One region of the Pseudoduganella aquatica genome, then DNA from elsewhere that is predicted to be linked to it. Evidence: predicted binding sites of a transcription regulator. Region 1 holds the regulator's gene; the other holds the start of a gene.
The links. Region 1 encodes FliA, which starts transcription of late flagellar genes. Its sites were predicted from a motif close to CTAAAGTTTNNNNNNNNNNNGCCGNTA; they were not measured.

Region 1 (5,480 bases):
TCAGCAGCACCGCCACCGCCTGCAGCGCCTCGCGCGATTCGGACGTCAGCAGGGCCGCGCCCGGATCGAACAGCACGCTGGCGTTGATCTCCACGCTGACGCCGCGGCTGTTCTGCGTCACCCGCACCTTGCCCTCCTTCACCAGCGGCGCCAGCGTGGACAGCAAGTCCTGCGCCAGCTTGGTCATCTGCTCTTTTTCCTTGCGCAGCAGCTCGGTGCGCCGGCGCAGCGCGGGATTGGGGATGGGCAGGTTCTGCACCTGGGTGTTGATGGGCTTGGCCGAACCCTGGCCGCCGAAGGCGTCGCCCAGCGCGTCCGAGAAGATCTTGTATTTGCCGGTGTTGACGGCGGCGATCGAGTACATCACCACGAAGAAGGCGAACAGCAAGGTGATGAAGTCGGCGTAGGAGATCAGCCAGCGCTCATGGTTCTCGGGCTCGTCGTCGAACTTCCTGCGGGCGCGGCGCTGCATCTCAGTCGTACTCGCGCAGCAGGGTGGCGATGCGTTCGTCGATCACGCGGCTGTGGTCGCCCGTGGCGATGTCGTAAAACACGGCGGCGGCGATTTCCTGCTGGTGCACATGCTGGGTGACGATGACTTTCAGCTTGTTGGCGATGGGGTAGAAAAACAAATTGGCCAGGCCCACGCCGTAAATGGTGGACACGAAGGCGATGGCGATGCCGGCGCCCAGCTTGCTGGGGTCGGCCAGGTTTTCCATCACCTGGATCAAGCCCAGCACCGCGCCCAGGATGCCGATGGTGGGCGAGTAGCCGGCCGCCGATTCCCAGATGCGCACGGCCTGGCGCTCGGCCGTTTCGTAGGCGGTGATTTCGGTGTCGAGCAGGTTGCGCAGCTTGTCCGGATGGATGCCGTCAACGATCAGGCGCAGGCCCTTGGCGTTGAACTTGTCCTTCGAGGCGAGCATATAGCGCTCCAGCGACAGCATGCCGTCGCGCTTGGCGGTGGCGTTCCAGGCGCCGATTTCGCGCGCCAGCGTGACACGCGTGTCCGGCGGCGGCGCCACGATCCAGCGCGCCATGCGCAGCCCGCGCACAAAGGTGGCCGGCTTGGTCTGCAGCAGCACAGCGCCCAGCGTGCCGATCACCACAATGGCGAAGGCGGCCGGCTGCAGCAGCGAGCTCAGCTTGCCGCCCTCCATGCCCTGGCCGACCAGCACCCCGGCCACGCCCAGTATCAGTCCTGCTATGCTGGCCCAGTCCATGCCTGCTCCCTTAACGAGGCGCGCAGACGCGCCACCGCTTGCGTATGCAGCTGCGATACGCGTGATTCGGAGACGCCCATGACGGCGCCGATTTCCTTCAAGTTCAGTTCTTCCTCATAGTACAAGCCCATCAGCATCTTCTCGCGCGGCGGCAAGGCGTCGATGGCGTCGATCACGGCCTGGCGGAAGTCGGTGTCGAGCAGCGCGCGCAGCGGGTCGGCGTCCTCGTCGTTGTGGTAGCGGTCCAGGAAGCTTTCGCCGCCGTCGTCGTCGCGGAAGTCTTCGTAGTAGATCAGCTGGTGGCCGCCGCCTTCGGACAGCATTTCCTGGTAGTCGGCCAGCGACAGCTTGAGCGACTTGGCCACTTCCGACTCGCTGGGCGGACGGCCCAGGCGCTGCTGCAAGGTGGCCATGGCGGTTTCGATCTTGCGCATGTCCTGGCGCATGCTGCGCGGCATCCAGTCGCTATTGCGCAACTCGTCGAGCATGGCGCCGCGGATGCGCATCACGGCATAGGTTTCAAACTGGGCGCCGTGGGTTTCCTCGTAGCGGTTGATGGCGTCGAGCAGGCCTATCATGCCGGCCTGCACCAGGTCATCGACTTCCACGCTGGGTGGCAATTTGGCCTTCATGTGGTGGGCCAGCCGCTTGACCAGCGGCATATGCTCCGTCAGCAGCGAGTTCTTGTCCGCTTTCCCTTTGGCCGTGTACATATCGTTCTAATTTTTCTCAGACGCTAAAATGGTTGCTACTCCCCGTGCGGAATTGAGGCGCGCCGGCCAGCGCCAGACGTCCTGCCAGTTGCCGGAACGCGACCGACGCGCCGGCCAGCGGAAAGGCGTCGACCACCGCCCGCCCCAGGCGCGCCGCGCGCTGCAAGTACTCATCAGCAGGCACCGACCCCATCGAAACCAGGGTTACCGCGAGGTATCGGCTTGCCGCTTGCGCCATATTATCGTAAACCACCTTGGCTTCGGCCTCGGATGCGCCCGTTACCACAATGCCGAAGGGCCGCCGGCCCAGTTCGTGGTTCAGGCGCTTGATCATGCTGTAGGCGTTTTTGATCGAGGTGGCGCTGTTCGAGACCTGCACCACGATGTCGGAACTGGCCATCACCGGCACCGGAAACGCTTCGCCGTCGAACTCGCCGTCGACGATCATCAGGCCGGTCTGCTTGGCCAGCACGTCGAAGGCCTTGGCCAGGCGGCGCGTTTCGTCGGGGCCGGAGCGGGCCACGCCGCGTGTCATCGATACCACACCGAAGCCTTGCGGCACCTGGTGGATCACCTGATTCAGGCCGCATTCCTGGCGCGCCACGTCCAGCAGGCTGGCGCCGCTGTCCACGCCGAGGCGGGAGGCCACGCCGTGCGCGCTGGCGCAGGCGTCCACCAGCAGCACGTCGTTGCCGGCGCGCGCCAGCGAGGCGCCCAGGTTGACCAGCATGGCGCCCTTGTCGTCCTGCGGCGTGGCGGAGAGGAAGGTGACGATGCGCGGCTGCGGCCCTGCCAGCATGCGGCGCAGGCCTTCGGCCTGGTCGAAGTCGAAGTTAGCCAAGGCGCACCTCGCGCAGTGCGTGGTCCAGGCCGGCGACATTGGCGCCGAAGGCGCCGGCGGCCGACATCACCAGCGGCAGTTCATGGTCGGCGTACTGGCTGGCGGCGGCGCCCTGCTTCAGGCGGAAAGCGCGTTCGACCAGCGCGGCCGGGTCGGCCAGGTGCAGGTCTTCCGGCACGCGCTGGCCGCTCGAGACGTAGAACATATTCAGTTTCTGGCGTATCACCACGTCCAGCACGTTGCCGATCGAGGCCGCTTCGTCCAGCTTGGTCATGATGCAGCCGGCCAGGCCGCTGCCCTGGTAGGCGCGCACCACTTCGTTCAGGGTTTCCTGGGTCGAGGTGGCGTTCAGGCACAGCAGGCGCTTGACGTTGGCGTCCGTGCCTTGCAGCATGGCGACCTGCTCGGCCACCATGTGGTCGCGCTGGCTCACGCCGACGGTGTCGATCAGCACGGTGTGCTTGTTTTTCAGTTCTTTCAGGGCAATGCGCAAGTCGGCTTCGTCCTTCACCGAGTGCACCATCACGCCCAGGATTTTGCCGTAGATGCGCAGCTGCTCGTGCGCGCCGATACGGTAGGCGTCGGTGGTGATCAGGGCCAGCTTGTCCGGGCCGTGGCGCATCACGCAGCGCGCGGCCAGCTTGGCGGTGCTGGTGGTCTTGCCCACGCCGGTTGGGCCCACCAGGGCGAACACGCCGCCCTGCTCGATCAGCGCGTCCTCGTTGGCGATGGCCGACAGGTTGCGGGTCAGCACGGTCTTAATCCAGCGCAGGCTGTCGGCGGCGTCGCGGCCGGCCGGCAGTTTTTCGATCAGGTAGCGCGCCAGGCTGGCCGAGAAGCCGGCCGCCAGCATTTCACGCAGCACGGCGGCCTTTTGCGGCTCGCGCTGCTGGGTCGAGCCCCAGGAGATTTCCGCCAGCTGGGTTTCCATCATGCCGCGCATGGCGCGGATTTCGCTCATCATGCCGCTCATCTCGGCGGCCGCGTTGGCCTTGGCGCTGGCGACGGCGTCGGCCACCATGGCGCTGATGCGGTCCATGTCCAGCGACGGCGCGGGAGCCACAGCTGCCGCGGCACGCGGCGCAGACTGGCGCACGGCGGCTTCCGGCGCGGCGGCGCGGGGCACAGGACGTGGCGCCGGTGCTGCAGCAACGGCAGGGGCCGGCGCGGCGGCAACGGGGGCCATCGGCGCCAGCGGCGACAGATACGACGGGGTTTCCGGCAGGTCCAGGTAGGGATTCGGCTGCGCCATCGGCGAATCGGGGGAAGGCAGCGCCAGCGAGGCGGCGTCGTCGTTGGCGAGGGCCAGAATTTCCACCTCGCCATCCGTAGGACGATTCGACAAGATCACCGCATCCGGCCCCAGGGCCTCGCGTACTTTGCGCAGCGCTTCACGCGACGTAGGTGCAGTAAATTTTTTGACGTTCATGACCAATTCCCCTGTTACACAAGTGCCGCGCCTTCAAAACGGGCGGGGCTCACTCTCATGCTTGCATTATTGACGATGCACAGGGGAAACGATCGATGGAACAGGGCGGGAAATGGCCCGCATTTCGGATTTGCCGGCGGCGGCCGCGTGGCCTAGTGTTCGCTAAATACCTGCTCCAGCGTATCGGCGTGGAATAGCGCCAAAGCCCAACGGTCCAGCTGCTCGTCGCTGGCAGCGGCCAGCCTCTCCAGCTCAAGCGCCGGCAGCGCGCCAAACCGGTGCCGTAATTGCTTGGCCAGCAAGACCGCGCGCCCTTGCTGCAGGCCTTGCTGCATGCCTTGCTGCATGCCTTGCTGCATGCCTTGCTGCATGCCTTGCTGCATGCCTTGCTGCATGCCCTGCTGCCTCCCCTCCAGCACGCCCTGCCGCAGGCCTTCTTCACGGCCTTCCTCAAGACCTTTACGGCGGCTTTCCTCGCGAATGATGCGCTCTATCGATAACATGTGCGGCATGATGCCTCCCTGCTCCGACTCACGCAATTCCTGCCAGAGCTGCTGCTCCAGCTCGTCCGGCAAGCGCATGAGCCAATCGATCACGTTGAACAAGTTGATGATACGCCGTTTGCTCCATTTGCGCCGATACAGCAAGCGCGCGACGCGGCGCTTGTACACCAGCCGCACTTCCGGATCATGCTGGCTGGCCAGCGTCATCAAATGGGCTGCCGTCAGCACTGCGAAGACATTCTCCATTTCCAGCAAAACATCGATGTGCGGCGCGTAGTCCAGCAGTTTCACAACAGGAAAATCTATCCCTATCCTGCAGCCGCCCACGGTTATGCTGAACGCATGTGGCCGCCAGACCTGGCTGGCATCGGCCAGCACGGCCAGGCTGATGACGGGCAATCGATGCCTGTCGTATGCACGGTAGTTGCAGATGTAAATGCGCTCGGTGAACTCGCCGGTGCGCTGTGTCTGCACTTCCACATGCACCAGCGCGTCCTGCGCCGTGTCGCCGCGCAGGCAAACCCGTACCAGCTTGTCCGCCACGCGCTTGCCGGACGCACCCTCGGCCAGTTGCGCCAGCTCCTGGTCCAGGAAGGCGAACGGCCGCGTCCAATCTATCAGCTCATAGACTTGTGGGAAGTAGAACGCCAGGAATTCGGGAAAGTAGCGCGCCAGCGCTTCCTTCCACGGCGCATCGTAGTCATCGTTCGGCATCGCTCCAGTCTAGGCCTGCGGACTGGGCAGCGATGCCGGTTTGCGCAAACCGCCGCG
Region 2 (5,480 bases), 3.2 Mb from region 1:
ATAAGGGCGGCCTCGGCAGTGCGGCGCGAAACGCGATATACTCATGCCGTGCTTTGCTGCACCCATCCCCCTCAGTCCAGCTAAACCAGCATCCGCCAGCGCTCCCGCCTGGCGACAGGCGCTGGGTGGTGCCCGCGCACTGCGCACCCGCTTTCAATCCCCAGGAAAGGCATCATGAGCACCGCACCATTACAGTCCCAATACGACGAATTCAAGCAACTCGGCCTGAAACTCGACATGTCGCGCGGCAAGCCCGCGCCTGAACAGCTGGACCTGTCCAACGCGCTGATGGCCGCGCTGGACGGCTACGCCGCGCACGACGGCACCGACACCCGCAACTACGGCGGCGGCGTGGGCCTGCCCGAAGCGCGCGCCCTGTTCGGCGAACTGCTGGACGTGCCGGCCGCGCAAGTGGTGGTCGACAGCAGCGCCAGCCTGTCGCTGATGCACGACGTGATCGTCTACAGCCTGCTGCTGGGCGTGCCCGGCCATGCGCCGTGGATGGGCGCGCAGCCGGTCACCTTCCTGTGCCCGGTACCGGGCTACGACCGCCACTTCGCCATCTGCGAACAGCGCGGCATCAAGATGGTCAACATTCCGATGACGGAAGACGGCCTGGACATGGACCTGGTCGAGCGCCTGGTGGCCTCGGACGCCAGCATCAAGGGCATGTGGTGCGTGCCAAAGTACAGCAACCCGGGCGGCGTGGTCTACTCGGACGAGGTGGTGCGCCGCCTGGCCGCGATGAAAACCGCCGCCCCCGACTTCCGCCTGATGTGGGACGACGCCTACCGCTTCCACCACCTGGGCGACGAGAAAATCTGCATGGCCAATATCCTGGACGAGTGTGCCAAGGCCGGCAATCCGGACCGCGCCATCGTGTTCGCGTCCAGCTCCAAGGTCAGCTGGGCAGGCTCCGGCGTGGCCGCGCTGGCCGCGTCGCCGGCCAATATCGCCTGGTGGACCAAGCATTCCGGCATCCGCAGCATCGGCCCGGACAAGGTCAACCAGCTGCGCCACGTGCGTTTCCTGAAAAACAAGGCCACGGTCGAAGCGCTGATGGAGCAGCACCGCGCGCTGCTCAAGCCCAAGTTCGACACCGTGCTGGCCCTGTTCGAAGAGCATCTCGGCAGCGTGCCCGGCGTAAGCTGGACCCGTCCCAAGGGCGGCTACTTCATCGACCTGGTCACCCCGCCGGGCGCCGCCAAGCGCACCATCGCGCTGGCCAAGGAAGCCGGCATCACGCTGACCCCGGCCGGCGCCGCCTATCCCTACGGACTGGACCCCGAAGACAGCCACATCCGCATCGCCCCCAGCTTCCCCTCGCTGGACGAAATCCGCCAGGCCGCCAAAGGCATCGCCCTCTCCCTGCGCGTAGCAATCAGCCAATAAGCATGTAAGCCTTGCCGAAAAGCCAAAAGGGGTCTGACCCCTTTTTTCGGCTATGGAAATAAAAAAGCGCCGTGAAGGCGCTTTTGTCGTTGGGGCGGGGCGGCTTATTGCGGCATGCCGGGAACGCGGTTCAGCCATGGCTCGGTGACGTCGCGCACGGCGCGGTCGTTGGCCAGGATTTGCTTGAGCAGGTCGATCTTGCGCTGGCGGGCGGCGCCTTCCAGCGGGGCCACGGTGGCGCCCGCCGCTACGGTCGCGGTGGCCACGGCGGTCTGGTTTTCCAGGCGGCCCAGGCTCTCCCAGTCGCTTGCGCGCGCTGCCATCACCATGTTATTGGTCAAGGTGGCAACATTTTCGTACATGGCGAGCACTTCGTTGGAGGTCATGGCGCATCCTGAAAAGTAAAAATGGATTACTGCTTGTCTGGATTAACGTCATGCCGTTCGGGAACTTTAGGGTTTTTTAAAAATATTTTGAAATTATTTTTGGGGTGGTGAAAAAGACAAGGCCGGCGCGGCCTCGAAGGGCGGCGCCGGCCTCGGGGGCGGGGCGTGATTCTTACTTGACCAGTTCTTCCAGACCGGCGCTCAGCTCGCTAGGCGGCGGCATGTCGTCGATCAGCGCGTTCGGCTCCAGGCCCAGCTCTTCGGCGATCTCGGTCGGATAGCAGGCTTCGATTTCCTCGTCCGTCAGCTTGTTTTCCTCGACCCGCGCGCGCCAGGCGGCCAGGTGGATGATGCCGGCCAGGCGGGTGCCGTGCTCGTGGTTCATCGGGTCGGGGAAGGCCATGATGGTCTCGGAGAAGGCTTCCGGGAACTTCCAGCGCTTGGCCAGCTCAGCGCCCACGTCGGCAAAGGTGTAGGCCAGCGACGCTTGTTCGGCGTCCAGGCGGCGCGAGTCCAGCGGGCCGGCGACCTTGTCCAGCTGCATGGCCTGTTCCGGCATGGCGGCGTGCATCACCAGCTGGCCGATGGCGTGCATCATGCCGATGGTGAAGGCGAGGTCGGTATTTTCCTTGGTCTTTTTGGCGATCCACTTGGCCGAGCAGGCGGTGTACAGGCTGTAGCGCCAGAATTGCTTCAGGTCCAGGCCGGGCACCGTTTTGAAGCCGCTGACCAGGCCGGAGCTGATCACCAGCGTGCGCACGGTGACAAAGCCCAGCATGAGCACGGCGTCTTCCACCGTGCCGATGCTGCGCGAGACATGGTAGTAGGCCGAGTTGGCCAGGCGCAGCAGCTTGGCGCTCAGGACGGGATCGGCGGACAGTTTCTTCGCGATTTCCTCGGTGGAAACGCTGGCTTTATCAAAGCTGCTGATCAGTTCTTCGACAACTTTGGGAGCCGTAGGCAACGCAGTCGGGTTCTGGAAAAGGGCTTCAAGTTTCATAGGGGGCTCTCCTTGTTTTGTATGCGTTGCTGTAAGTGAACTATATAGGGATTCCTTGTTTCGTTGTGGCCTTTTTGCACTGTGCGTAGCATGGATGCACCGCATTCCCCGTATTCTGCAGTGCATCCCCATATTTTGCAGTCTGTCGCGCGGCGCTGGCTTCCCGCTGTGCGCTTGCTTAGAGTGGAGTCTGGCGTACCACGCCGTTTAAAAACACAACAACAGGAACAAGACATGCACGCACCCATCAAGACCGTACTCGGCTTCGCGCTGGCCGGCGCCCTCCAGGCGCTGGCCCCTTGCTATGCGGCCCAGGCAGACGCGCCGGTCTCCGCCGCCAAGGCCGCGCTGCTGCCTGGCGACGACTTCTTTGCCTACGCCAACGGCAACTGGCTGGCAACCACCCAGATCCCGGCCGACCGGGGCAGCTGGAGCTCGATGGCCCAACTGGCCGAAGACACCAACCAGCGCATCATCAAGCTGATCGAAGCGGTGCAGGGCGACAAGCACGCTGGCGCGGAAGCGCGCAAAGTGAGCGATTACTACCTGGCCTTCATGAACGAGGCCGCGATTGAAGCCAAGGGCGTGGAGCCGCTGCGGCCGGCGCTGAAAAAAATCGGCGCCATCGCCGACAAGACCGAGCTGACCAGGATGCTGGCCGCCACCGTGCGCGCCGACGTCGATCCGCTCAACGCCACCGAATTCCATACCGAAAACATCTTCGGCCTGTGGGTGGCCCAGGGCCTGAACGACCCCAAGCGCAACATGCCTTACCTGCTGCAGGGCGGCCTGGGCCTGCCGGACCGCGTCTACTACCTGGAAGACAACGAGCGCATGCACAAGCTGCGCACCGCCTACCAGGCCCACATCGCCGCCATGTTCAAGCTGGCCGGCTATAGCGACCCGGAAACCCGCGCCGCCCGCGTGTTTGAACTGGAGCGCAAGCTGGCGCTGACCCACGCCAGCCGCGAAGACTCGGCCGACGTCATGAAAGCCAATAACACCTGGACCGTGGCCGATTTCAGCCAGAAAGCGCCCGGCATGGACTGGAAGCTGTTCCTCAAATACGCAGGCCTGGGCAAGCAGCAAAGCTTCATCCTGTGGCACCCCAGCGCCGTGGTGGGCGTGGCCGCGCTGGTGAAAGAGTGTTCGCTGGACGCCTGGAAAGACTTCCTCGCCTTCCACGCCATCAACACCAGCGCCGGCCACTTGCCGCAAGCCTACACCGAGCAGCATTTCGACTTCTACGGCCGCACGCTGGGCGGCACGCCGCAAATGGCGGTGCGCTGGAAGCGCGCCCTGGCCGCCGTCAACGACGGCATGCCGGACGCGGTGGGCAAACTCTACGTCTCCACCTATTTCCCGCCGGAGGCCAAGGCCAAGCTGCAGCACATGGTCAGCAATATCGTGCAAGCCTTCCACGTCCGCATCGACAAGCTGGACTGGATGGCGCCCGCCACCCGCAAGGAAGCGCACGCCAAGCTGGACGCGCTCTACGTCGGCGTCGGCTATCCCGATAAATTCACCTCCTACGGTCCGCTGGCCGTGAAAGCGGACGACGCCCACGGCAACGCCGAGCGCGCCTCCAGGCTGCACTACCAGCAGCAGCTGGCCAAGCTGCACCAGCCGGTCGACAGCAAGGAATGGTGCATGCCGCCGCAACTGGTGAACGCCGTGAATATGCCGATGCAGAACGCGCTGAATTTCCCGGCCGCCATACTGCAGCCGCCGTTCTTCGATCCTAAAGGGCCGGACGCGCTGAACTACGGCGCCATCGGTTCGGTCATCGGCCATGAAATCAGCCACAGCTTTGACGACACCGGCTCCCAGTTCGACTCCCAGGGCCGCCTGCGCGACTGGTGGACCCCGTCCGACGCGGCGCACTTCAAGACCGCCTCCGGCGCGCTGGTGGCGCAGTACTCCGCCTACAAGCCGTTTGCCGACCTGCCCATCAACGGCCAGCTGACGCTGAGCGAGAACCTGTCCGACCTGGCCGGCCTGGCCGCGTCCTACGACGCCTTCAAGGCCGCCAATCCGCAAGCCGACGACCGCGACTTCTTCCTGGGCTACGCGCAGAGCTGGCGCGGGCTGGCGCGCGAGCAGTCGCTGCGCCGCCAGGTGATGACGGACGGACACGCGCCCTCGAAATGGCGCACCTACACCGTGCGCAATCTGGACGCCTGGTACAAGGCTTTCAATGTGCAGCCAGGGCAGCAGTTGTACCTGGCGCCGGAGCAGCGCGTGCGCGTCTGGTAAAGTAGGGGGATGGAACCGGACAAAGACATCGACAGCATCACGCGGATCACGCAGGCCACGCTGCGGCACTACGAACACAGCGCGCAGCAGTTTTTCGAGGGCACGCGCGACCACGACGTGAGCCAGAACGTGTCGGCGCTGCTGGGCGCCATCCGGTCCGCAACCCCGTACCGCATCCTCGACCTGGGATGCGGGCCGGGGCGCGATCTCAAGACTTTCACCGAACTGGGCCATGTTGCCGTCGGCGTCGACGGCTCGGCGGAGTTTGTCCGCATGGCGCGGGAATGGAGCGGCTGCGAGGTCTGGCGCCAGGACTTCGTGGCGCTGGACCTGCCCGCCGGCGCCTTCGACGGCATCTTCGCCAACGCCTCCCTGTTCCACATCCCCAGCGCCGCCTTGCCGGACGTGCTGCTGCGCCTGTACGCCGCCCTGAAGCCGGACGGCGT

Region 2: the regulator FliA is predicted to act here: its motif matches at 1,822-1,848, upstream of KT882_RS08900 (flagellar protein FliT).

The regions. Positions count from the first base shown of each region.
Region 1 covers NZ_CP086370.1:5,625,375-5,630,854, forward strand. Annotated here, with positions in the region: gene motD (flagellar motor protein MotD) at 1-472, opposite strand, end outside; gene KT882_RS25105 (flagellar motor protein) at 474-1,223, opposite strand; gene KT882_RS25110 (RNA polymerase sigma factor FliA) at 1,205-1,936, opposite strand; gene KT882_RS25115 (MinD/ParA family ATP-binding protein) at 1,953-2,777, opposite strand; gene flhF (flagellar biosynthesis protein FlhF) at 2,770-4,206, opposite strand; gene KT882_RS25125 (DUF4351 domain-containing protein) at 4,359-5,423, opposite strand.
Region 2 covers NZ_CP086370.1:2,017,149-2,022,628, forward strand. Annotated here, with positions in the region: gene KT882_RS08895 (aminotransferase class I/II-fold pyridoxal phosphate-dependent enzyme) at 175-1,392, shown strand; gene KT882_RS08900 (flagellar protein FliT) at 1,497-1,778, opposite strand; gene KT882_RS08905 (HDOD domain-containing protein) at 1,951-2,778, opposite strand; gene KT882_RS08910 (M13 family metallopeptidase) at 3,013-5,034, shown strand; gene KT882_RS08915 (class I SAM-dependent methyltransferase) at 5,044-5,480, shown strand, end outside.